3 regions of the Paenibacillus sp. LS-5 genome follow, and region 3 is predicted to be linked to each of the others. Evidence: riboswitches for the same ligand, from Rfam matches in the RefSeq annotation. Region 3 holds a riboswitch; each other region holds the start of a gene.
The links. A riboswitch is a leader RNA that binds a small molecule or an ion and turns the genes downstream of it on or off. The one in region 3 is predicted to bind cyclic di-GMP.

Region 1 (7,454 bases), on a different contig from region 3:
TGAACGATAACGCCGTCAATCTCAAGATCATAACTGCTGACCCCTGCTACGGAAGTCCATTCCAGTAGGATAGAATTTGTCGTCGCAGTAGACGATATGAATTTGACGATTTTCGAGGTAGTCTTTACGGTAACAGATTCACTCCAGCCACTCTGTGCCGTTGTGTTTTTCGCACGTACCCGGAAGGTACACGACTCCCCGGAAGGTAAATTATGATGTACATAAGTTGTTTCTGAGCCATTGTCTGTTACTACTCCGTTAATCTCCACATCATAACCTGTCGCTCCCTCAACCTCATTCCATCTGATTGAGATCTTGTCACTGTAAGGAATAGCTTCTTTGATAACAGGAATACCAAGGCCAACTGTCTGAGTCAAAACTCTGCTCCAGGCCCCTGTCACGCGATCGTTTTTAGCTCTGACCCGATAGACATGAATCGAGTTAGGCGCCAATCCTTCATGGGTATAACTTGTCGCAGCACCGGCGTCAACAATTTCTCCATCGACAGCTACCTCATAGCTGGTAGCACCAACCACTGGATCCCAGGCAAGGGTGATAGAATTCATCTTAATTGTAAATACAAAATTTTCAGGAATCCCAAGCAAGGTCACAGCTGTAACCTTCTCGCTCCAGAGACTGACTCCAGCCTTACTTCTAGCTCTAACCCGATACTTGTGTTCAGTATGTGGCTCAAGTCCTGCATGAACATAGGAAAGATCAAGACCAAGATGAACAATCTGCCCATCCGCCTCCACATCATAGCCAACAGCTCCAGTAACAGGATCCCAAGAAAGCTCTACCTGTGAAGCTGCAGCTACAGCTTTTACGTTCACGGGGAAATCAGCAAGAGTAGTACTCACGACCCTTTCGCTCCACTCACCGGTCACAGATCCGCTTACTGCGCGCACCTTGTATGTGTGTTCTGTATTTGAGGACAGCCCTTGATGCATAAAGCTTGTGTTCATATTGTTATCCTTGATAGCACCGTCCACTTCAATATCATAACGGGTTGCCCCTACCACTGGCTCCCAATTAACAACGATACGGTCACGTTCGGCAGTGGCTTGTACGTTATGAGGTATGGAAGGCAGCGTTACTACAGTAATTACGCCGCTCCACTCACTGTTGCCTAAGGCACTGCCGGAACGTACCCGGTAGGTATGGCTTGTATTAGGCTGGAGGTTTGCATGCTTGTATTCAGTTCCGGACGTCTTAATTGATGTTCCATCAACTTCAAGATCGTACCACTGGGCTCCTGATACGGAATCCCAGCTGACATCAATATAGGTATCCTTCGCAAAGGCTTGAAGACCGCCGGACGTTCCCGGTAGTGTCGTTCTGGCAACCACATCACTCCAGCCACCGGGACCACTTAAGTTAACCGCCCTTACCTTGTATGCTCTCTGCATATTCGGGTTCAGGCCTTTTTCAACATACACAGTAGAATTCCCGTTATTTACGATCGTCCCGTTCGATTCAATCTGATAGTACTTAGCTCCGGTTACAGAATCCCACTCCAGCCGGATTTGATTACTCGTTGAAGTTAGCTGCAGATTGTCAGGTACTCCTGGGAGAGACCATTTCTCGTGGAGGACAGACCATTCCCCGTGTATAGTTCCAGCGTTTGCTCTTACACGGTAAGTATGGAGTGTACCGGAATCGAGAGGCGCATGAGTATAGTCATTTTGATTGCCTAAAACGACGACCTTGCCATCCGCTTCCACTTCATAACCTTCTGCATTAAATGAAGGTGTCCAATTCAGACTTATATCTGATGCAGACGGGGAAAATGAAAGCTCAGGTACTGCAAATGGACTTAATTGCCCCTGAGGAATTACTTCTTCCGGAACGGAGCTGGTCATCCATGAGAGAGTAGCTTGCGGCTGATTGTTGTCGCTCTCAAATTCCATGCGGATATTATAGAACTGCCCCTTTTCCAGCCTAATTTCTCCCTGCTGAGAGCTATTTCCCTGCTGCCCCCATGCGTCAATCAAGAGCTCATCGTTAATCCATAGACGAATTCCGCCATTGGTACGGCTTATAAATTCGTACAATTCGGACGTATAGGCTAATACTTGTCCAGTCCAACGAACAGAGACGCCCGAAGCAGGAAAATTGACCGGCAGCTTACCTTCAAGATTAATATTGGCATCTAGCAACGTCTTATTAGATCCGGTAAACTCTTTCCCGGCGAAGTATTCTGATTTCAGCCCATAGGGAGCATATTTAAATTTAGTCTGGCCACCACTGCCTCCAGATTTAACGGTAGGTTTCTGGTTAGAGGTTATGTCCCCCCCAATTGCCCATATGCCTGAGGTAACAATATTTAAATGATTATTCACACTGACATCCTTGCTGACGAAAAAGTCACCTGAAGCGATCCTGATATTGGCAGTACTGTTGTTGGATATTAGATCACCGACTAGCATCTCTTCTTCAATGTTCATATCAATTTTTGTATTAATGTGCAGACTGTCCTCAACAATTAACCGGCGAGCATTAATTCCAAGGTCACCGTTATTAAAAATCAGACTGCCTACTACAATTTCATCCGCCACTTTCAGGTTTGAATCGTTATTTAGATGTAAGGTACCTGTTACTCTCAGGCTAGCTCCTGGAGAGAAATTGGTATGATCTAACGGAAGAATAACTATTTGAGCTCCAGTATTGGCATTGAAATTCCCTTTTACGATAAGTGTCCCATATACTGTAATGGTGATACTTGAGTTAGTATTAATTCCGTCTGTTACCAGAAAGACGGGGTGAGTAGGAGAACCAAATGTTACTGATTTATCCAGATTCAGCTGTCCCGTACGAATTATAGCTTCAGGGTCCGTACTGCTGTTAATCGCATTAATCAGTGCATCGGCATCACTGGTCACACTGATTGCATTTTTTTCATATGGGGCCCACTTGGCCTGCATCTCATTTAGTTGACTAGTCATATAGCTTTGAATCACAGGTTGTATGCCAGGGACGTGAATTGCCGGGACCATATTATGCTCATTCCGCTGAATACCGGACAGAATCACCTGATCACTTTCGATTTCATTTCCTTCAACCGGTAAAGCAATCTGGGGTGGTACCATCTGGCGTACAGCCTTGGTAGATAATCCAGGAGAGATTTCTATGTATTGCAATGCGGTAGTTGCAGCAGAATCACCCACGCTTAATGTCAGCTTTCCATCTTTAACTTCAGTAGTATGACTGGCCAGAAAAGACCCTTTTGCAGGAACGGATATTTTATCCAAAATGGTAGTGTTCTCCACGTGCATAACATTCAGACTATCCCTTCCTTCATCTCCAACTGCTACAGTAAGATCATAGGTCCCATTAGGTAGTTCAATCTCCCAAATGGAATCAGGCTGTAAACGTATAAAGGAATTTTCTAGTGGCGTCCCATATGTACTATAAACAACCGATGTTACAGACTGCTCCTTTGACCAGCCGTAACTAAATCCATTTCGTACTCCGTATAACTCGCCGTAATCGGGTAAATAGCCTTTGGTTTCCTCGGCTCCCTGGTACAGGAAATCTACTTTAAGTGACGGTAATGCAGTGACCTTCACGCCCGCAGCTGATATATCCCTCCATGGAATAACCAGTTGCAGGATAAGTGCAAGGCACAGAAAGACCAGTGCCTTAGAGTTGAAGCTTTTCATCGTAAATCCCCCCAGTTTTTAGACACAAAAAAACAAGCCAATTAGGCAACCCGGCTGCCATAACACTGTCTTACGACGAAGGTCCTAGGCCCGTGGCTTTGCGTCCCCGCCTTTCGGTCGGGTTTGCTATTGTCTTTTGCTTGCATTTGTTTACCAAAAGTATGTATGTCCGTAATATTCGTATCTTACAACATATAAATTTTTCCTACAATTATATTTTTATGTTTTTATTAATATTTATTCTTCTAACTCCTATCAAAAACTTAATTTCCTTCATCTGTATCTAATATAATAAAGGCGTTGAAATCATAACACCCTCACCTTATGAAAAAGATGAATCCAGAAAAAAAAGACTACCTTTTCAGAAAAAGGTAGTCTTTTTTTCTCTTTAATTTGATATGACTCAACGATCTACCCTCAAAAAGCAGGCAACGCGATATCTGCGTACTTGTCCTCCAGGAACTTCTTCACTTCCGGGCCGCTGATGCGTTTGGCCAGCTTTTGAATAGCGTCGGAGTCTTTGTTGTCCTCACGTGCCACCAGTGTAATGGTGAACTCGGAATCTTCACCTTCGGTGATCAGCGCATCTTTCTTCGGTGTCAGTCCAAGCGGACTGGCATAAGCAGGGGTCATGGCCACCAGATCGGCATCATCCAGCATGCGGGCCAGCATCAGCAGGTCAACTTCCTCGAACTTAAATTTTTTGGTGTTCTCGGTGATGTCGGCCTGGGTGGCTTGAATGCCCACGCCTTCCTTCAGCTTGATCAGTCCGGCCTTAGCGAACATTTGCAGTGAACGCCCAATGTTGGAGGGGTCATTCGCCATAACCAGCGTCGCGCCTTCCGGCAGGTCGGCAATAGCCTTGTAGCGCTTGGAGTATCCACCGTAGATCGCATCATATACCGGTTGAACCGGAACTAGCTTGGAACCTTTGCTCGCATTGAACTGCTCCATGTAGGGTACGTGCTGGAAGAAGTTCGCATCCACTTCCTTATTCGCCAATGCCTCATTTGGCTGCACATTGTCGGACAGGATGACGATCTCCATATCCACTCCGTCTTCCTTCAGCAGCGGCTTCACGATGTCAAGAATATCAGTCATCGGCGGGATGAGCGAGGCTACTTTAATTTTCACAGGCTCGGCGTTAGCTGTTGCCGGTGTGGTTGCTGCCGGTGTATTTCCGGCCTCCTTGTTGTTTCCACAGCCTGCGGCAATCATGACCAGTACGAGCAGCATAAGCGTATATTTCAATGTTTTTTTCATTTGTGCAATGAACCCCCATGTTTATATTTGTTATTATCTTACTTCAGCGACTTCCCGGTCTCTCAGCGTTTATCCAGCAGCCTTGCCAGTGTACTTCCTGCATACTGGATGATCTGCACCAGCAGTATCATCACCAGAATCGCATAGACCATTACCGCCGTCTCAAAACGTTGGTACCCGTAGCGGATGGCGAAATCGCCAACCCCTCCTCCGCCGACTACTCCCATCACTGTTGAAAATGAAATGAAGCTGATCGTCGAAGCCGTCAGTCCCAGCACGAGCCCCGAACGGGCTTCCATATACAGGAACCTGAAGATCAGACCCGGCTTCGATGCCCCCATAGACAATGCGGCCTCAATTGTGCCCTTGGGAACCTCCAGCAAAGACTGCTCCACCAGCCGTGAATAATAGGCGATAGCGACGATAGACAGCGGTACGGTTGCCGCCATAGTACCGATGGCCGTACCCACTAATAAGCGGGTGAAAGGAATCAGCGCCACCACCAGCAGTAGGAACGGAAAGGAACGGATGACATTGACGATACTGTTCAGAACGAGCGACAGCGTCTTGTTCTCATAGAGCTGGCCCTTGCGGCAAAAGTATAAAACAGTCCCCAGCGGAAGCCCCAGCAGCACTGCCGCACCTACCGAAATCCCGACCATCACAAACGTTTCCCCGATGGACTGCCACATCTGATCCTGGTATTTCAGCATATTCTCAAGCATGCGCTTCCCCCGCTTTGCCCGTAATCCGTTCACGGTAACTTCCCGTGTGGTCTTCCGGTGCAAGGAACTTGCCGTCTTCCCGGGAGAAGGTATCGACGATGCGTCCGCCTTCCATGACGGATACATCGGTGCAGATTCTCCGGACGACATCGAGCTCATGGGTAACGATGATTACCGTGACCCCCATCACGTCATTGATATGCTGGAGCACGCCCAGTATATCTGCTGTTGTCCCTGGGTCCAGTGCAGAGGTCGGCTCGTCGCAGAGCAGGAGCTTCGGGCTGTTCGCTAGCGCGCGGGCGATGGCCACCCGCTGCCGTTGTCCTCCGCTCAGCTGGGCAGGGTACTGGTCTGCTTTGTCCGCAAGCCCCACGAACTTCAGGCATTCCTGCACCCGATCCATCCGCCCGCTCCGCGGCATTCCAGCCAGCGCCAGCGGAATGGCAACGTTCCGTCTGACGGTGGCATTGCCCACCAGATTATACTGCTGGAAGATCATGCCGATCTTCTGCCGTTCCTGACGCAGCAGCTTCTCCGGCATTTCTGTCAGCAGTCTGCCTTCTACTGACACAGTACCTTCATCCGGACGCTCCAGCAGATTCATGAGCCGTAGCAGTGTAGATTTCCCTGCCCCGCTGGCTCCGATAATGCCGTGGATGGCCCCCGCCCGCACTTCGAGCGAGACCTTATCCACTGCAAGGTAGCGCCCTTCCTTTAGATCAAAGCTTTTGCTTACTCCGCTCAGAGATAGAATATGAAGCCCTCCTTTCAGGCTGCCCGGACTTAAGCCCTTGTTCCCAATAAGTGTATTACTATTATTTAAAAACTGTTTTATTAAAAATCTCTTTAAATAATAAGGTATTTTCTTCGCTGTGTCATCATTTATCTGAAAATGCTATATCAAGGTCATGTAAGCATGGCCCCATTAAGGAGGCTGTCCTCCTGTCTCCAATGATTCACTAAGCAGTCTCTTTGCATACATGAGGTGAAGCCGTCTCTGGCAATCTAGTGCTCAAGGTCCTACAGCTACGCATGCAAAAAAACACCGCTGACCTAGGTCAGCGATGTCTCAATACAGCTTATAGCTCAGCTATTCAAGCTGGCCAGCCGGTATAATCATCCGCCGCTGCCTGCAGCTAGCGGCGAATTTATTCTTTTACACTGCCGACGTTCAAGCCCACTACAAAATACTTCTGCATGAACGGATATACGACCAGGATCGGCACAGAAGCCACAATGGTAATTGCTGCCCGGATAGACAGTGGGGTCACCATCGCTTTGGCAGAATCCTTATCCATCCCTACACCTGCAGCAACGTTCGGGTTGCTGTTGGAGTTCATCGTGGTCGACAGCAGCTTCATCAGCTCATACTGCAGCGTACTCAGACTCTGCTTGGAAGAGGTGTAGATAAAGGCGTCGAACCATGAGTTCCAGGCTCCTACTGCTACAAACAGTGCGATGGTCGCCAGCACCGGCTTGCACAGGGGAAATACCACACGCATGAAAATTTTGAAATCGCCTGCACCGTCAATTTTGGCCGATTCCAGCAGACTTTCCGGGATCGTGCCGATATAAGTGCGGATGACGATCATATTAAATGCACTGATCATCGAAGGGAAAATATAGACCCAGAAGCTGCCCAGCAGGTTCAGGTCTTTAATCAGAAAATAATTGGGAATCAGACCAGCGCTGAAATACATCGTTAGCACAAAGATAATAGTGATCGGCTTGCGGAACACATAATCTTTTCGGCTGAGCGTATACGCAAGCATGGTGGTCAGAAAAATATTCAGGATTGTCGAAA
Region 2 (7,454 bases), on a different contig from region 3:
CCACTTGCCGGACTGTAATGGAAGGACATCTGCCGGCTGGCCATATCCGTTACAGCGGTCAGCTTCCCTGCTCCATCATAACTTAAGCTCAGAGAGGCCCCGGCGGTACTGACCGTTTCCAGCTTCGTTCCCTGATAGGCAAGAGTAATAGTATTCCCGTTCAAATCCGTGACCGATTGCAGCAGCCCCTCCGTGTTGAACCGGTACCGATCACCTTGAGGCGATGTGAGGGTGTAGGCACCTGCAGATGGCGCACTTAGCGTCCAGTCGGTCCCGCGCGGGGTCAGATAATCTCCTCCGGACAAAGGCACATATTCAAAAAGCGAACCGTCCGGACTCCTAACCTCCACCTTACCGCTGCTCAGCGGGTTCAGCTTCCATTCGTAGCTATGATGCCATCCCAGGCCACTGACACCTGTGAACGGATCACGGCTCAGATAGCTCAGTCCGAATTGCAGCGGCATCAATGCCTGCAGCCGGATCGAATCACTCGAGTAGACAAAATCTCCCCGGGCCGGATCAACCGGCGCCTGTCCCGACGGGTTCACAATCCGCAGCCGGTCCCGGATGGCCGCTTCCGTAAATTGTGACAGATCCCCGCTGGAGATAACCCGGGTCGTCTGGGGATCAGTCAGCAAAATGGAGGTTAATCCGCTGATTGTTCCCGCTGAGGTCGCAGACAGGTTCAATACGGCAATGTCCTGCGCCTTTTCCTGCATGGCCTGAACCGTATCCAGCTTATAATAATAAGCCGCCAGAGCTTCCCAGCTGATTGAAAAAGCAGGGGCCGGCGCTCGCAATACCGCAAGCGGCTCCGAATACCCTGAGACCTCACCGGCTTTCTTCGCTCTCGCCGTGATATGCGCGGCTTCCCCCAGCTTGATCCCGATCTGCTGGCTCCATTGTCCTGCGCTGTTGACTGCAATATTGGAGAACAGCTTGTCCTCTCTAGTGGATGGGTAGTAGAGTTCCACTTCAAGCAGAGATCCTGGCTCAGCAGTCCCGGATACTACAGATTGACCGGAGACAGCTGGTTTGATCTGCAATGCTGCCGGAGGCGCTACTTCGTCGCCGCCAAGAATTTCAAAGCTGGCAATTTGCCCGTAATATACGCCAACTCCATTATATTCAGCAGGGGAGATGCAGACGTTGTAGCGCCCTTCATCCAGGGGCACGCCTCCGATCTTGCCATCCCACTCATATTTGTGAACGATGTATTCCCCGTTCAGCTTCGTGTCATATACACCGCTCGTAATCAGATCCCCGAGGATCGGGGCTGAGCCGTCTTTTTGCGGAGTACACAGGTTAATCTTCGTCTCATGTTTGTCTTGACCGTTATCCGCAGCATTAAAGCTGAAGGAGATGACCGCTTTATTCCCAGATTCCGGGTTAAGCTCACTCGGTTCAATCCGCATATTCGTTGCGGCAAAGACTGAGGATGTGAGGTTGGTAAGTCCCGGAAGAACCGGGAGATATGAGAGGACCAGCAGCAGCGCAAGCATGAGGTTCACTCGCGCCTTCAAGCTGCCGCTGCGCCACTTCCTTGTTATCGTTCGAAATATCATAGACTGATCTCCTATCCGTTATAAGTTATAGTAATTTCAGCTCGGCCAGCAGCTTGTACATAATAACTGCCGCTTCGGCTCGCGTAGATGAATCCTTAGGCTTCAAAAGCTGTCCGCTGCCCTGCACCAGCTTCTTCCCGACCGCAGCCGCTACGGATTCCCGTGCCCATGCGCTAATATTGCCATTGTCCTTGAATCCGGCGAGTCCAGCCTCACGCTTATCCAAATCCGCAGTAGCGGCCAGGCTTCCCGTAGTGCTGTCAATCGCCCGCATCAGCATCACCATCATCTGTTCACGGGTCAGCGGATCATTGCCCTGAAAAAGTCTGGCTTCTCCGGTTACGATTCCGGCCTTTGCTGCCGCCTCCACATACGCATAGGACCAGTTCGCAGCTGAAACATCACGGAAGGTCGCTGTATCCGGCTTCACCGGCTGTAATTGAAGCGCTGCTGCCAGCAGTTTGGTGAATTCAGCCCGGGTCAGGATGCCTTTTGGCGCATACACGGCTCCATTCATTCCATTCACAATTCCTCTGGCCGCCAGGACCTCTACGGCTTGCTGTGCCCAGTGGCCTGACAGATCCGTGAACCCAATGTCGCGCAGCATAACCGCATACAGTCCGGAGGCTGTAATCTTGGCCTGCACATAGCCTTCCTCTGCCGCAGTTACACCGCCAATATAGCTCCAGCTTCCCTTTGCCGGATCATAGCTGTAGATTCCAAGCTTCTCCTGCGCTGTCGTCCAAGGCTCTTCGTGCGGATATCTTACCGCCAGCTTTGCCGGGATGTGGAATGGGCTACTGGCTTGCACTTCCCAGACGGAACCTGCTTTTTGCAGTTTTTTGCCGTTTGCGTCGAGCAGTACCTTCGTATCCAGCTCTGCTTGAGCCAAGCTTACCGTGGTAGGATCCGGGAACGTTCCTGCTGAAATCTCCAGCCGCGCCCAGCCTTCCAATACAGACAAGGTACCTCCAGCACTGCCGATCACTTGACTGTCCTTGGCTCCGGTGACTACCGGGGTCTTCACTTCCGTAGCCGAACCCGTACCGGTGTTTGGAGTTGTTCCCGGACCGGTCGTGGTTGACCCTTGTAAATCAACCGATCCTATATAGTTATCACTCCTGCTGTACAGCAGCTTATCGCCGCTTATGCCGATCAGCTTAGCCCCTGTCTCTATCGCCGGCAGCCGTTCTACCGCATAGGTTGAGAGGTTTACTTGATGAAGTGTAGCCGTACCGTTCATGTCTTCCTGAAAAACAGCCCGCTTCTCACCTATGGACATAAAGGCATAATCTGTTCCTCCGGATTTCATCTCTGTGAGATCCACAGGCTGAGCCGTCAGATCGTTGATATTCAGCAGCACAACCTTGTTCCCGGAGGTGCTGTTCTTTTGCTTGAAGAGCACATAATTTCCGTTAAAAACAAACCAGTCCACGTAATTCGCTCCGCCCAGACTAACCAGCGCGCGTGTAACTCCACTGCTTAAATCCAGCAGACTAAGGCCCCCGTCACGGGCATTCTTATACACCACATTCCCATCAGCCAGTACCGGAAAGCGTCCCTCACCTAAGTCGGCTTCAAGGCCCGTAGCCAGATCATGATAGATCATGCTGCCGTAATTGTTGCGCTCATACCAGACCACGCCGACACCATCCGTAGTCGGATTCCCATAGGGGCCGGACTGCTTGTTAAGCTTGATACGGGTGCCTGTTGCAAGATCCGCAGTGTAGATATCCCAGTTGAGCGAGGATTCCGGCTCCGTTCCCTTGTCCGCCCACACGGCTGTGTTGCCGCCCACAGAAGGCGCATCCTTGGCAGATGAACCGGTCGTAAGCACTTTACTTGTTCCGCTGGCTTGACTTAGCACGTGCACCTGTTTGACCCCGTTCGCATCTGCTTCCAGCCACACAATCCGGTCACCGGATACACTGTAGTCCGTTCTGCCCGGGTCTGTCCCGGCTGCCGAAGCCAGCTTCGTGCCAAGCCCCCCGCTTAACAGGCCGCCAAGCATGCATACCACCGCCACTGCGGCCACCATGTACCGCGACAACTTCATTTCCCTTGCAAACCTCATTCACTTCTCTCCCCCAGCGCTATTTATAGGCACGCCAAAAAACCAAGTGCCTTGAGCGGCCCGGCTGCCCTAACATCCTTCCCGGATGAAGTAGGCCCGTGGCTTTGCGTCTCCGACTTTCGTACGGGTTTGCCTTTGTTCCAAACTCGGTTTTCTGTCCCTTTATCCTTATGTATTTGTGACTTTAGATGTATAGGACTCTATAATTATCGGAATTTATTCCTGTAAAATTAAGATATTCTATTCCTTCCTTATTTAGGGATACGGATATAGAAAAAAACCACATGGGGAGTAGTGCCCGCATGTGGTTCATGTCAGCTCCTATACTTGTTGAAGGGCCATACTGCTTCAGGTGAGGATGGCTATAGGGACCTTTATCAGGTCCAGGCCCACAGGAATCCGTCGCGGTCCCAGGCAATTCTTCCGGCATGCAGCTTGCGGAAGGCCTTCTTCACATCCTTGGACAACGAGGCATTCCCGTTCTCATTCACATACACAAACTGCTCGCCAAAATTGGCCTTCACATATTCTATCGCGGCGGTCTGGTGCAGGGTTCCCGTAAAACGGATCTCCTTGACCATCCACTCCGCTACATCTTGTGCGGTTGCTTCCATTAAGGTACTGCTCCTTCCTGTACATCCCTCTGTAACGCCTACTCATTGTACCATGAATAGGGCCCGCCGCGCGGCACGGGACTTGACGGGTAATGGACGAGGCAGCGGGCGGGCGATGGGCGGGGCGGGCGGGGCGACCATTACCTACCTCTCACGCCCCCTCCTGCTCCAGATGCAGCAGTTGGGAAGGATCCAGCAGAAGAGTTACAGAATCCCCTTCCTGTACCCGCAGCCAGCGGCCGTCATTGAGCAGGTCTACGGTCAGGCTAATACCCTCGGCCACGACAGTGGCGCGGATAATATTGCCCAGAACCGACACCGATATAACATGTCCGCGGACATCGGACATGCCGTCCGCATCATCCTGAATTGCTTCACCCTCCGGCAGCAGAATGACAGCCTCGGGACGGATCGCAAAACGGTCGGAACGGCTGTCAATTCTGCGGAACAGCGCGAGTGCCTCCGCCCGGCTGAGTACGTTATAGCTGCCCATGAACCGGGCAGCGAATTCTGTGCGGGGCGCCTTGTACAGCTGCTCCGGGGAGCCTTCCTGCACCACGCGACCCTGGTTCATGATGCAGATCCGGTCCGAGAGGATCAGCGCTTCCTCCTGGTCGTGGGTGACGAACAGCGTCGTCATCCCGAGCCGCCGCTGAATATCGCGGATTTCCGCCCGCAGATTCTTGCGGATTTTGGCGTCTAGCGCGCTGAGCGGTTCGTCCAGCAGCAGCAGCCTCGGCTGGACGGCCAGCGAGCGGGCCAGCGCCACCCGCTGCTGCTGTCCGCCGGACAGCGCCTGCGGATAGACATCCCGCTTGTCTTCGAGATCGACCAGCGCCAGCAGCTCTTCGCACCGGCTGCGCCGCGCCGCCGGAGCAACGCCGCGCATGCGCATCCCATATTCCACATTCTGACTGACGGTCAGATTGGGGAACAGCGCATAGGATTGGAACACCATGCCCACATCCCTGCTGCGCGGCGGCAGCTTCGTCAGCTCCTTGTCCGAGAGCCGGATGCTGCCGCTATCCAGCTCGGTCAGCCCGGCGATGCAGCGCAGGAGCGTGCTTTTGCCGCATCCGGAAGGACCCAGCAGCGTGACCAGCTCCCCCTCTGCAATGTTAAGATCCACGCCGGCTAATACTGGCGAATCGCCGAAGCTTTTGCGGACCCCCTGCAGCTTCAAAAAATCGTTCATTCCCCGATCCCTCCTTATTGTGGGCCTTCAGCCGCTAGGTCTTATTTCGCCTGGCTTTTGATCTTCATTCCAAGCTTCATCAGCACGGCCGACAGCAGCAGAATAAACACAAAATAGGAAATGGCTATCGCGCTGGCCAGATGTCCGCTTTCACCCACACGCTGGTACAAATAGACCTGAATCGTCTGGATATGGCCGCCCACCAGCATATTTGTCAACACGAACTCCCCGAACAGCACGGAGAAGGACAGCAGCGCGGAGACCATGACTCCAGGCCAGATATTCGGCAGAATCACATTCACAAAAGCCTTACGTCTCGGGGCCCCAAGCAGTTCGGCGGCATTCAGCAGCTCTACGGCAGATACGCTCAGCAGACTGTTGCGGATGCCCTGATACATATACGGCAGGATGACCACGAAATAAGCCCCAACCAGCAAATAAGCGGTACCCGAAATGTCGAACGGGCCGGAGGAATAGGTGCGGATCAGACCTACAGCCGCCACGACTCCCGGCACGGCGTAAGGCAGTACAACAATCCCCTTCATGAAGCTTTCCCAGCGCGGAAAATAAACCGTAATGACAAAAACAGCCGGCAGCATCACGGCAAGGCTGAGCAGAACGCTGATGATGCACAAATACAGCGAGGTCCACAGCGCCTTCAGAAAACGGATATCCTGAAACATGTCACCGAACCAGTTCATTGTCCAGCTCCGGGGCAGCAGTGTATTCTGCCAATCCTGGGCAAAAGCGTACAATCCCGTTGCCAGCAGCGGCAATAGCAAGTAGGCCATGAGCAGGAACATGAAGGTGCGCGGGGCAAAGCCCGCCTTACGGGTATTCATGATCCCGCCTCCTCACGGACTGCAGATAGGCGCCGTCTGGATAATCCGCTGCTGCGCTCCCGCCGCGCGGCGCTTTTGCCGCTGAATCCTTCCATCCGCCGCACCATCCGCTGATTGAGGAACACAGCCAGCAGCGTGCTTAGTGCCAGCAGAACCGCGAGTGTGCTGCCCATCTCCGGCTGGGTCACCACATCGCCGGCGACCAAAGAGCCGATGCGGACAGCGAGCAGATTGTAGTTCCCGCCAACCAGCGCATAGGCCGTGGCATACGCCCCCATTGCATTGGCGAAGAGAATGCCAAGTGTGCCGAAGATCGCTGGAGACAATACCGGCAGACCGACCGTTTTCCAAAATTGCCAGGGTCCTGCCCCGAGCAGGGCTGCTGCCTCTTTCCACTGCTCCCGGATGCCATAGAACGCCGGATATAGCAGCAATAAGGCCAGCGGAATCTGGAAATAGACGTACACCAGAATCAGACCAGACCAGCTGTACAGGTTAAATCCGTCAAATACGCTCCAGCCCCACTGCTTGAACAGCAGCGTGAACACACCGTTATTGCCCAGCAGAATAATGTAGGCAAAAGCCAGCGGAACCCCGGCAAAGTTCGAGGTCATGTTGGACAGCATCAGCAGCCGGTCCCGTACCGCAGGCGCAAAGCGGGTAATACAGTATGCACATAGAAGCCCTGCCCCCACCCCGATCAGGCTGGAGAGGACGGAGATCAGCAGGCTGTTCTTGATTGCCTGCATATAGTAGGCGCTGCTCAGCGCATGCCGGTAGTTACCCAGTGTGAAGCCTGCTCCGTCCGCGCTGTGGAAGCTGCCCGACAGCATGGAGAAGACGGGCACCACCTGAAATGCCAGCACCATCAGCACAAACGGAGCCAGGGCCAGTATCAGGCCGCGTTGTCTCTGTCTCATCCTGCACGCTCCTCTCGTTAAGAATAAGCAAACGGGCGCCTTAGGCATACAAGCTCAGGCGCCCCCGGTTTTTTTATGATGAAGCGGTTAGTTCAAATGCACAAGCACGCGTTCCTGCCACAGCTGCGGCAGGCTCTTCGCAGTTTCTTCCCACACTTTGTAGTCGCCAACCGGCTTCACATTCGTATATTCCTCTTGAGGCAGCAGCTTCGCAGCAACATCCTCCGGCAGCTTCACGCTGTCG
Region 3 (7,454 bases):
ACAGGAATGACTATACTTCTTTCGACAGCGAGACTCCGTACCTCACTCCAAGGCATCAAAGAAAAGATAACAATAATAGGTAAAACCATAGAAAAAAGCCGGTACTTACGGTAAGTGTTCAATGTAATCTCCTCTCTCCAGCCTTATGCTGTCCATAATGCTTGTTAGATGATCTCCCCTCCAAGGGAAGTACACCATCCTGCGGCATGGCAGACAAATAGCTTAGTAGCCCTGCTATTTAGCAGGGCCATCGGACTTTTAGGATTTTAAAATTGTAACGTCTTAACCAGTATCGGCGTTCGGTGATGAATTCAGCAGTACTTAGGAAGCGGAAGGAAGGAACAGTGCGCTGGCAGGGACCGTCCCCTTGACTTGACTTGGACTTTCCCACATCAGCCGCGCTCTTGCATCCCCTTGATTCTCATAATACTCCACTTTGATATCATATAGTTGCCCGGCCTCCAGGCTTATGCTTCCCATGCGTTCGGTCCCGCTTTGCTTCATCCAGCTGTCAATTACAAGAGTGTTATTGATCCAAACGCGGACACCATCATCTGTTGTTGTGTAAATCTGATAAGTTTCGCTATACAGCGGTTTAATCTTGCCGCTCCATCTTACGGAAAAGTAATCAATGCCAATCGTTGCATCCGGTGTACCCAGCCGCCAGTTGAAATCCACCAAAGCATCGGTGCGTACAAGTGCCGGAGTACCAGTTAACTGCATATTATTGAAATATTCCGCCTGCAGTCCGTTGGCTGCAGGAGCCGCCGCCAAGTCCAACATTGGTACTTGGATGGGTACTGGGGTCGGTGTTGGTGCCGGTGTTGCGACCGGCGTTGGTGCCGGTGTTGCGACTGGCGTTGGTGTCGGTGTCGTGACCGGCGTTGGTGTCGGTGTCGCGACCGGCGTTGGTGCCGGTGTTGTTGCTTCGGTAAGAGTGAGTGATGCTATACTTGCGGAGGCTACTGAATTATTCACGAACAAAGCACTTGTTGGAACGGTAGCTTTGACTTGACTTGGGCTTTGCCACATCAGACGAATATTCGCATCGCCTGTATTTTCGTAATATTCCACTTTAATATCATAGAGTTGGCCTGCCTTCAAAGCGATCGTTCCGATACGCTCGGTTCCGCTTTGTTTGGTCCAGCTGTCGATTACGGCTGTTCCGTTAACCCAGACCCGGATACCATCATCAGACGTAGTGATAATCTGATAAGTTTCACTATACAAAGGTTTGATCTGCCCGGTCCAGCGGATCGAGAAAGAATCCACTCCAAGCAAGGTGTCAGGTGCTGCCTGACGCCAGTTAAAATTGAGCAAAGCATCGTTACGAACCAAAACAGGTGTACCCGATAGCGTCATGTTTTTGAAGTATTGTCCCTGAAGACCGTTCACAACAGGCGTCTGTGCCGAGTTATCCGGCGCCGGCGCAGCTGTTGGTACAGGCGTTGGGCTCGCTGTTGGTGTTGCGGTCGGTGTAGCCGTTGGTGTCGCGGTCGGTGTTGCGGTTGGTGTAGCCGTTGGCGTTGCGGTCGGTGTGGCCGTTGGTGTTGCGGTCGGAGCAACGGTCTGAACGAACCCCGTTTTATATTTATCAAGCGTTACGGTGTAACTGTCACTCATAAAGCTTTTGATAGTATCCGTAGTATTGTTATCATAGAGCATTTTTCCCCAGTTCATCATGTATACCCATTTTTTCTGATAAAGCTGGAGCTTGGCTGTACTTGGCATTTCACCGTTTTCACCGATGGCAATAGGCTTGCCGTTCGCAAGAATTGCCAGGTTGTCATGATACTTGTTCATATAATCATTGTTATATATGTCTGCTGCAAGGATGTCTACCTTATTTGCTCCCGGATAGGTCAGTTCATATGGATCTGACCAAGCATTAGGGGCGTTAGGGTTCCACACCCACAGCAGGTTGTTTAATTGATGAACGCCCACAAAACGCTCATACATAATATTCCAAAGTGCCGTGTAATTGCTCTTCTTCCCCCACCAGAACCAGTCACCGTTCATTTCGTGATAAGGTCTCCACAGTACAGGAACACCTGCGTCCCGCAAACTCTTGAGTGAAATTGCCACTTTATCCAGATCGGCGATCAGGCTGTTATATTCAGCCGTTCCAGGTGTTACATACTTATTGAAGTCTGCTTGGCTGAGCGTTTTCTGCACATTGGACCACAGATAGGAGGTCCCCGGCAGTTGCTCATGGAAGGTCATAGCGACGATACCGCCATTTTTATACCAGTTGATCGCACTGTTCACTACATTTTTACGCTGAGTTGCTGCTGTACTTTCCGACTGGCCGTTGATCACACCAAGTTCAAAACCATGGAGGGCAGCGAATTGTCCGCTGGTTCCCTTCAGTTTGTTACTGTACTCATCCGGGCTCTCCAGGTAGTCATGTTGACCTGTAATAATGCCTTTGCCTGTAATGGCGTACAGATCATTAAGCAGCTTAACGGCTCCTGCTGAAGCACTCGGATTAACCGGCGCATAAGAGCTCGAAGCAGCTGCAGTGGAAGGTGCAGTCCCCAAACCCAGTGGAACAGCAGTCAAAAACAAGGCAAGCGATAAAATGGTGCACAGTAGACGCGACTTACGGTAAGTAGTCAAAATTCATCTTCCTTTCGGTAGCCAGGCTGCCACTCTTTCGAAGGCCCTATAGCTTTGCGTCCCTATCTTTCGAGTAGGTTTGCCTTTTTCGTATTGGAAGGAATTATCCCTCTTACCGTAAGTATCGTCGCTATTTAATTTTTAGTTTAGAGCATTAATGAATTTTTCTTAATAAATGGTTCTTAATACCTGTTTTGGATTTGTCACCATTGGGTAAATAGATAGTTTAGCCCTAGGTTCCACCCTGTCCTATACAGAAACCGGGACGTTTCGGTCGAATTCTACAGCATGTTTCGCGCTGTTATTTTTAAGAAATAAATTGATGAAGTGCAATGTCTTTCCAGTCCAGCGTTATGCGGATATTATCCTCTTCCACCAGCTCTGAGCCGGTCTGTACTTCAATGAACTCCACATCTGTCAGTGCCAGGATTGCATGCTTTGTACCTTCCGGTATGCGCACCACATCTCCCGCTTTCACATTATGCATCTTCTCATTCAGCACAATGCTGGCTTCACCGCTGACGATCGTCCAGATTTCACTGCGTTTATGATGGAGCTGATAGCTGATATTTTTACCTTCGGCGATGAAAATCCGCTTGGTCAGCACCTCGTTGCCCTCATCATATTTCACATAATCAATAACCTTGTAATGACCCCAGCGGCGTTCCTCGTACATCGGTCTTTGTTCAAAAGATTTCAGCACTTCCTTGATCCGCGGGCTTTCTGCTTTGTGAGTGACCAGAATACCATCCGGGCTGGCTGCGATGATTAAATCTTTTGCGCCGATTACTGTAATCGGAATATCCAGTTCGTTGATCAGGCAGGTTCCTTCGGAATCGGCAGTTACGAACCCTTTGCCCACGTGGTTGCTGCTCATCTCCTCCGTGAGGGTATTCCAGGTGCCAAGATCCTTCCAGAAACCGGCGTAAGGCTGAACTACGATGTTCTCCTCTTTTTCCACCACTTCATAGTCAAAGCTGATAGAACTCAGTAGTTTATATTGCTTCTGCAGCTCCTCATAATTCAAAGGCAAGCCTTTGCGCTGCAAAATATCCAGCAGATATCCCAGACGGAAAGCGAATACTCCGCAGTTCCACAGCGCGCCCTTGCTGATCAGCTCCTCAGCCTGTACACGGTCCGGCTTTTCCTGGAAGTGACTCACCTGCAGATAACCGCTTGCCGCAGCTTCGTCGCTGGTAGGTATAATATAGCCGTATTTCTCAGAAGCCAGTTCCGGAATAACGCCCATCAGCGCCAGGTTTGCACCGCTTTCTTCCATGGTTGCTTCAAGCTGGACGACGGTGTCAAAAAAGGAAGCTTCCACATAAGGATCAACCGGCAAAATGGCTACGGTCTCGCTGGGTGACACTCCTGCCACCGAATATAGATAAGCTGCAGTCAATGCGATGGCCGGGAAAGTATCACGGCGTTCCGGCTCCACAATGATTGGCACCTCTGAGCCGAGCTGGCTCTGTATCATCTCCACTTGGCTGCGGCCGGTCGCCAGGAAGGAGGATTCTGCCATCCCTGTCTCCTGCAGCTGTCTCCATACACGTTGTACCATGGATTCCGGTTCACCTGCCGGACTTTGCAGTACCTTCAGAAATTGCTTGGAACGTGAGTCATTGGACAGTGGCCAGAGACGTTTACCAGAACCGCCAGATAGAAGTACCAGTTTCATAAGTGAACCCTCCTATTTATGTTTTGTCGCGATAATATCGGATTGTTATTGTGAGCTTTGACTTGTGAAAAGCTTGGAATCGAGCTGTAACGGGAGTCACTGCAAGGAATATTTGGACTTTCGGCCGCTGTTGTCACCAGATTTCTTCGATTAGATTGCTAAGCGCAGTTGAAATCCGGTGACAAAGGCGGTCGCTTCCGCTCCTACAGTTCCAAAATTCCTCTCCGTTCCTTCCCTTAACAGCTTCCAAAGCTTAATGCATTTGCAGGTGAAGCTCACTGCTAAAGATCAGCTATTGCCGCTTCTATGCACGGCAGTTAAGAGCAAGCAAGAGCAGATCAGATCAAAGGATTAGATCGCTCCGGCTACGCTGGGGGAGTAGCCGCTAAGGCCCCCCATTTGCGGGCGTCCGACGGAATGATATTCGATGCCGGTGCCTTCGATCTGCTCCTTGGAGAAGACGTTGCGGCCATCGATCAATACTTGGCGGCGCATACTCCCTGCAAGCTTGTGCAGATCAATATCCTTGAACATACTCCAGTCGGTCAGCAAGCATACTGCATCACTGCCTTCCGCAGCTTCTTCCGGCAGTGCGCACCAGCGAAGCTGAGGATGATCGTATTGCTGTCTGAAGTTATCCGCAGCAATCGGGTCGTACAGCTTCACTGTGGCACCCTCAGCCACCAGGGCTTCAACGATTTCACGGGCAGGTGCTTCACGTACATCATCGGTGTTCGGTTTAAAAGCCAGACCCCATACACCGATCACTGCACCACGCAAACTGCCCAGCGATTCATGCAGCTTGGAGATGATCATGAACCGCTGCCCTTTGTTCACCTCGACTACGGATTTCAGCAGCTTGAACTCGTAGTCCACGTTGCCCGCAATCTGGATCAGCGCATTGGTATCTTTCGGGAAACAGGAGCCTCCATAACCGATGCCGGCCTGCAGGAACGAGGAGCCGATTCTCCGGTCCATCCCCATGCCTTCCGCCACCAGGGTTACATCAGCTCCCACTTTTTCGCAAATGTTGGCAATCTCATTGATAAAAGAGATCTTGGTTGCCAGAAAAGCATTGGATGCATATTTGATCATTTCCGCACTGCGGATATCCGTTACGAATACATTTTCCGTGAAGCCCTGGTGAAGCTGGCGCATCGTAGGCTCAAGCTCTGGGTTATCAAGTCCGATGATAATCCGGTCAGGATGGAGCGTATCGCGGATGGCCGAGCCTTCACGCAGGAATTCCGGAGCGGAGACGATGTCGAAGGGATGATTCGTGTGGGAGGCGATAATGCCGCGGATTTTTTCGTTCGTGCCAACAGGAACTGTCGACTTGGTCATGATGATTTTATAACCTTCCATCGCTTGGGCGATCTCTATGGCTGCACCTTCGATATATCTCAGATCTGCTTCGCCGCCTGGTAGTGAAGGTGTCCCTACGGCCAGAATGACGATATCAGAGCGTCTTACTGAATCCTGCAGATCGGAGGAGAATGACAGCCTGCCCTCACGCAAGTTCATTTCTATCAGTGCTTCGATACCCGGCTCATAGATAGGAGATTCCATCCGGCGGAGCTTATTGATCTTTTCCTCATCCTTATCTACGCAAATCACATGGTTCCCATTCAGAGTAAAACATACGCCAGATACAAGACCGACATAGCCGGTACCGATTACTGTCAGCTTCATACAATCATCCTCCTTTTAGAAAATTGACGTAGGCCTGTTCCACATACTGCTTGAACTGAACCATAAACGCCTGTTCATCGAATTTACGCGCATGGCCCATAATCTGCCCAATGTCCCACGCATAGGACTCCACTTCATGAATGGCCTTAAGTAAATCATCAACTTCCTGGTGCTGAAAGAATACGCCGTTGACATAGGGTACGATGGTATCCAGCGCCCCTCCGGCCTGATAGGCAATCACCGGTCTTCCTGCGGCATTCGCCTCGAGCGGGGTGATACCAAAATCCTCTTCACCGGGAAAAATAAATGCCCGGCACTTCGACATCATCCCCGTAACCTCCGCATCCTCAAGCCGGCCCAGGAACGATACATTGTCTTTGGCCATGCCCTCCAGACGCTTGCGGTCCGGCCCGTCACCGACGATATACAGCTTCAGACCATTGCGGTTGAAAGCTTCCACCGCCAGATCAATCCGTTTGTAGGATACAAGCCGGGATACGATCAGGTAGTAATCGCCTATAGAGGACGAACTGCTGAAGCGTGCCGTATTAATCGGTGGAAAAATTACATCCGCGTCCCGGTGGTAATAATTCTGAATCCGCTTTTTAACCACGGACGAGTTGGCAACGAACTGGTTTACATTTTTGGAGGTCCGCTGATCCCAATTTTTAAGCCGCTGCATGTATACCTTTAGCAGTCTTTTGAACAATCCGGAATTCGATTGCCGCTCCATGTAAGTGTCATAGTCCCAGGCGAACCGCATCGGAGTATGACAATAGCAAAGATGAAACGTAGACTCGGGTACCTGTATGCTTTTCATAAAAGCACTGCTGGAACTCAGGACGATATCATACCCGCGAAAGTCCAAATCACGGATGGCCATGGGATAAAGCGGCAGCACCCCTTTAAAATTGGTCTTCACTCCCGGAATTTTTTGCAGCCAGGAGGCCCGGATATCCGCGTCTTTGAGGTTGTCGGTCAGCCGGCTTCCGTTAAAAACCGTCGTGAAGATCGGAGCATCCGGATACATGTGGTGGAATACCTCCACTACTCTTTCCGCCCCGCCCATTTGGATTAAGTAATCGTGCGCTATCGCAATTTTCATGTGAATCATCCTCAAAGTTTTATGGAGCAGCATCATCAAGTAGTGAACGCATGGATGTATTAGTTCCTGATCGAGCTACAAGCTTTTGTCTTACATTAGGTCAGGTCGCCGCCAGCAAACCTTTGTAGTAATCGACGATATCCTTGACTGTATTCTCAATGACAAAATGCTCTTTCACCCGTTTCATTCCACTATCTGCCATCCGTCTTCGCTCTTCGGGATGGTTCAGCATCCAGGTGATGGAGTCTGCAAGTACGACTGGGTCTCCAGGCTGGATCAGCAGTCCCGTTACACCGGGAACCACGATCTCTACCGGTCCGCCTTCATTGGAGGCAATGACCGGAAGTCCAGCCGCCA

Region 1: it holds a riboswitch for cyclic di-GMP, as region 3 does, so the genes downstream of both, AC0MA3_RS13445 (fibronectin type III domain-containing protein) here and AC0MA3_RS18085 (PA14 domain-containing protein) in region 3, are expected to answer to the same signal.
Region 2: it holds a riboswitch for cyclic di-GMP, as region 3 does, so the genes downstream of both, AC0MA3_RS17265 (S-layer homology domain-containing protein) here and AC0MA3_RS18085 (PA14 domain-containing protein) in region 3, are expected to answer to the same signal.

Annotation. Positions count from the first base shown of each region.
Region 1 is NZ_JBWAVA010000007.1:203,673-211,126, forward strand. It holds gene AC0MA3_RS13445 (fibronectin type III domain-containing protein) at 1-3,662, opposite strand, end outside; cyclic di-GMP riboswitch class I at 3,704-3,800, opposite strand; gene AC0MA3_RS13450 (MetQ/NlpA family ABC transporter substrate-binding protein) at 4,080-4,925, opposite strand; gene AC0MA3_RS13455 (methionine ABC transporter permease) at 4,988-5,650, opposite strand; gene AC0MA3_RS13460 (methionine ABC transporter ATP-binding protein) at 5,643-6,404, opposite strand; gene AC0MA3_RS13465 (carbohydrate ABC transporter permease) at 6,799-7,454, opposite strand, start outside.
Region 2 is NZ_JBWAVA010000011.1:194,949-202,402, reverse strand. It holds gene AC0MA3_RS17270 (DUF6531 domain-containing protein) at 1-1,565, opposite strand, end outside; gene AC0MA3_RS17265 (S-layer homology domain-containing protein) at 1,591-3,639, opposite strand; cyclic di-GMP riboswitch class I at 3,691-3,783, opposite strand; gene AC0MA3_RS17260 (DUF6953 family protein) at 4,017-4,253, opposite strand; gene AC0MA3_RS17255 (ABC transporter ATP-binding protein) at 4,405-5,448, opposite strand; gene AC0MA3_RS17250 (ABC transporter permease) at 5,490-6,290, opposite strand; gene AC0MA3_RS17245 (ABC transporter permease) at 6,287-7,210, opposite strand; gene AC0MA3_RS17240 (ABC transporter substrate-binding protein) at 7,298-7,454, opposite strand, start outside.
Region 3 is NZ_JBWAVA010000012.1:176,682-184,135, reverse strand. It holds gene AC0MA3_RS18090 (glycosyl hydrolase) at 1-122, opposite strand, end outside; gene AC0MA3_RS18085 (PA14 domain-containing protein) at 322-2,619, opposite strand; cyclic di-GMP riboswitch class I at 2,633-2,713, opposite strand; gene AC0MA3_RS18080 (sugar phosphate nucleotidyltransferase) at 2,927-4,300, opposite strand; gene AC0MA3_RS18075 (UDP-glucose dehydrogenase family protein) at 4,652-5,992, opposite strand; gene AC0MA3_RS18070 (glycosyltransferase) at 5,997-7,097, opposite strand; gene AC0MA3_RS18065 (glycosyltransferase family 4 protein) at 7,198-7,454, opposite strand, start outside.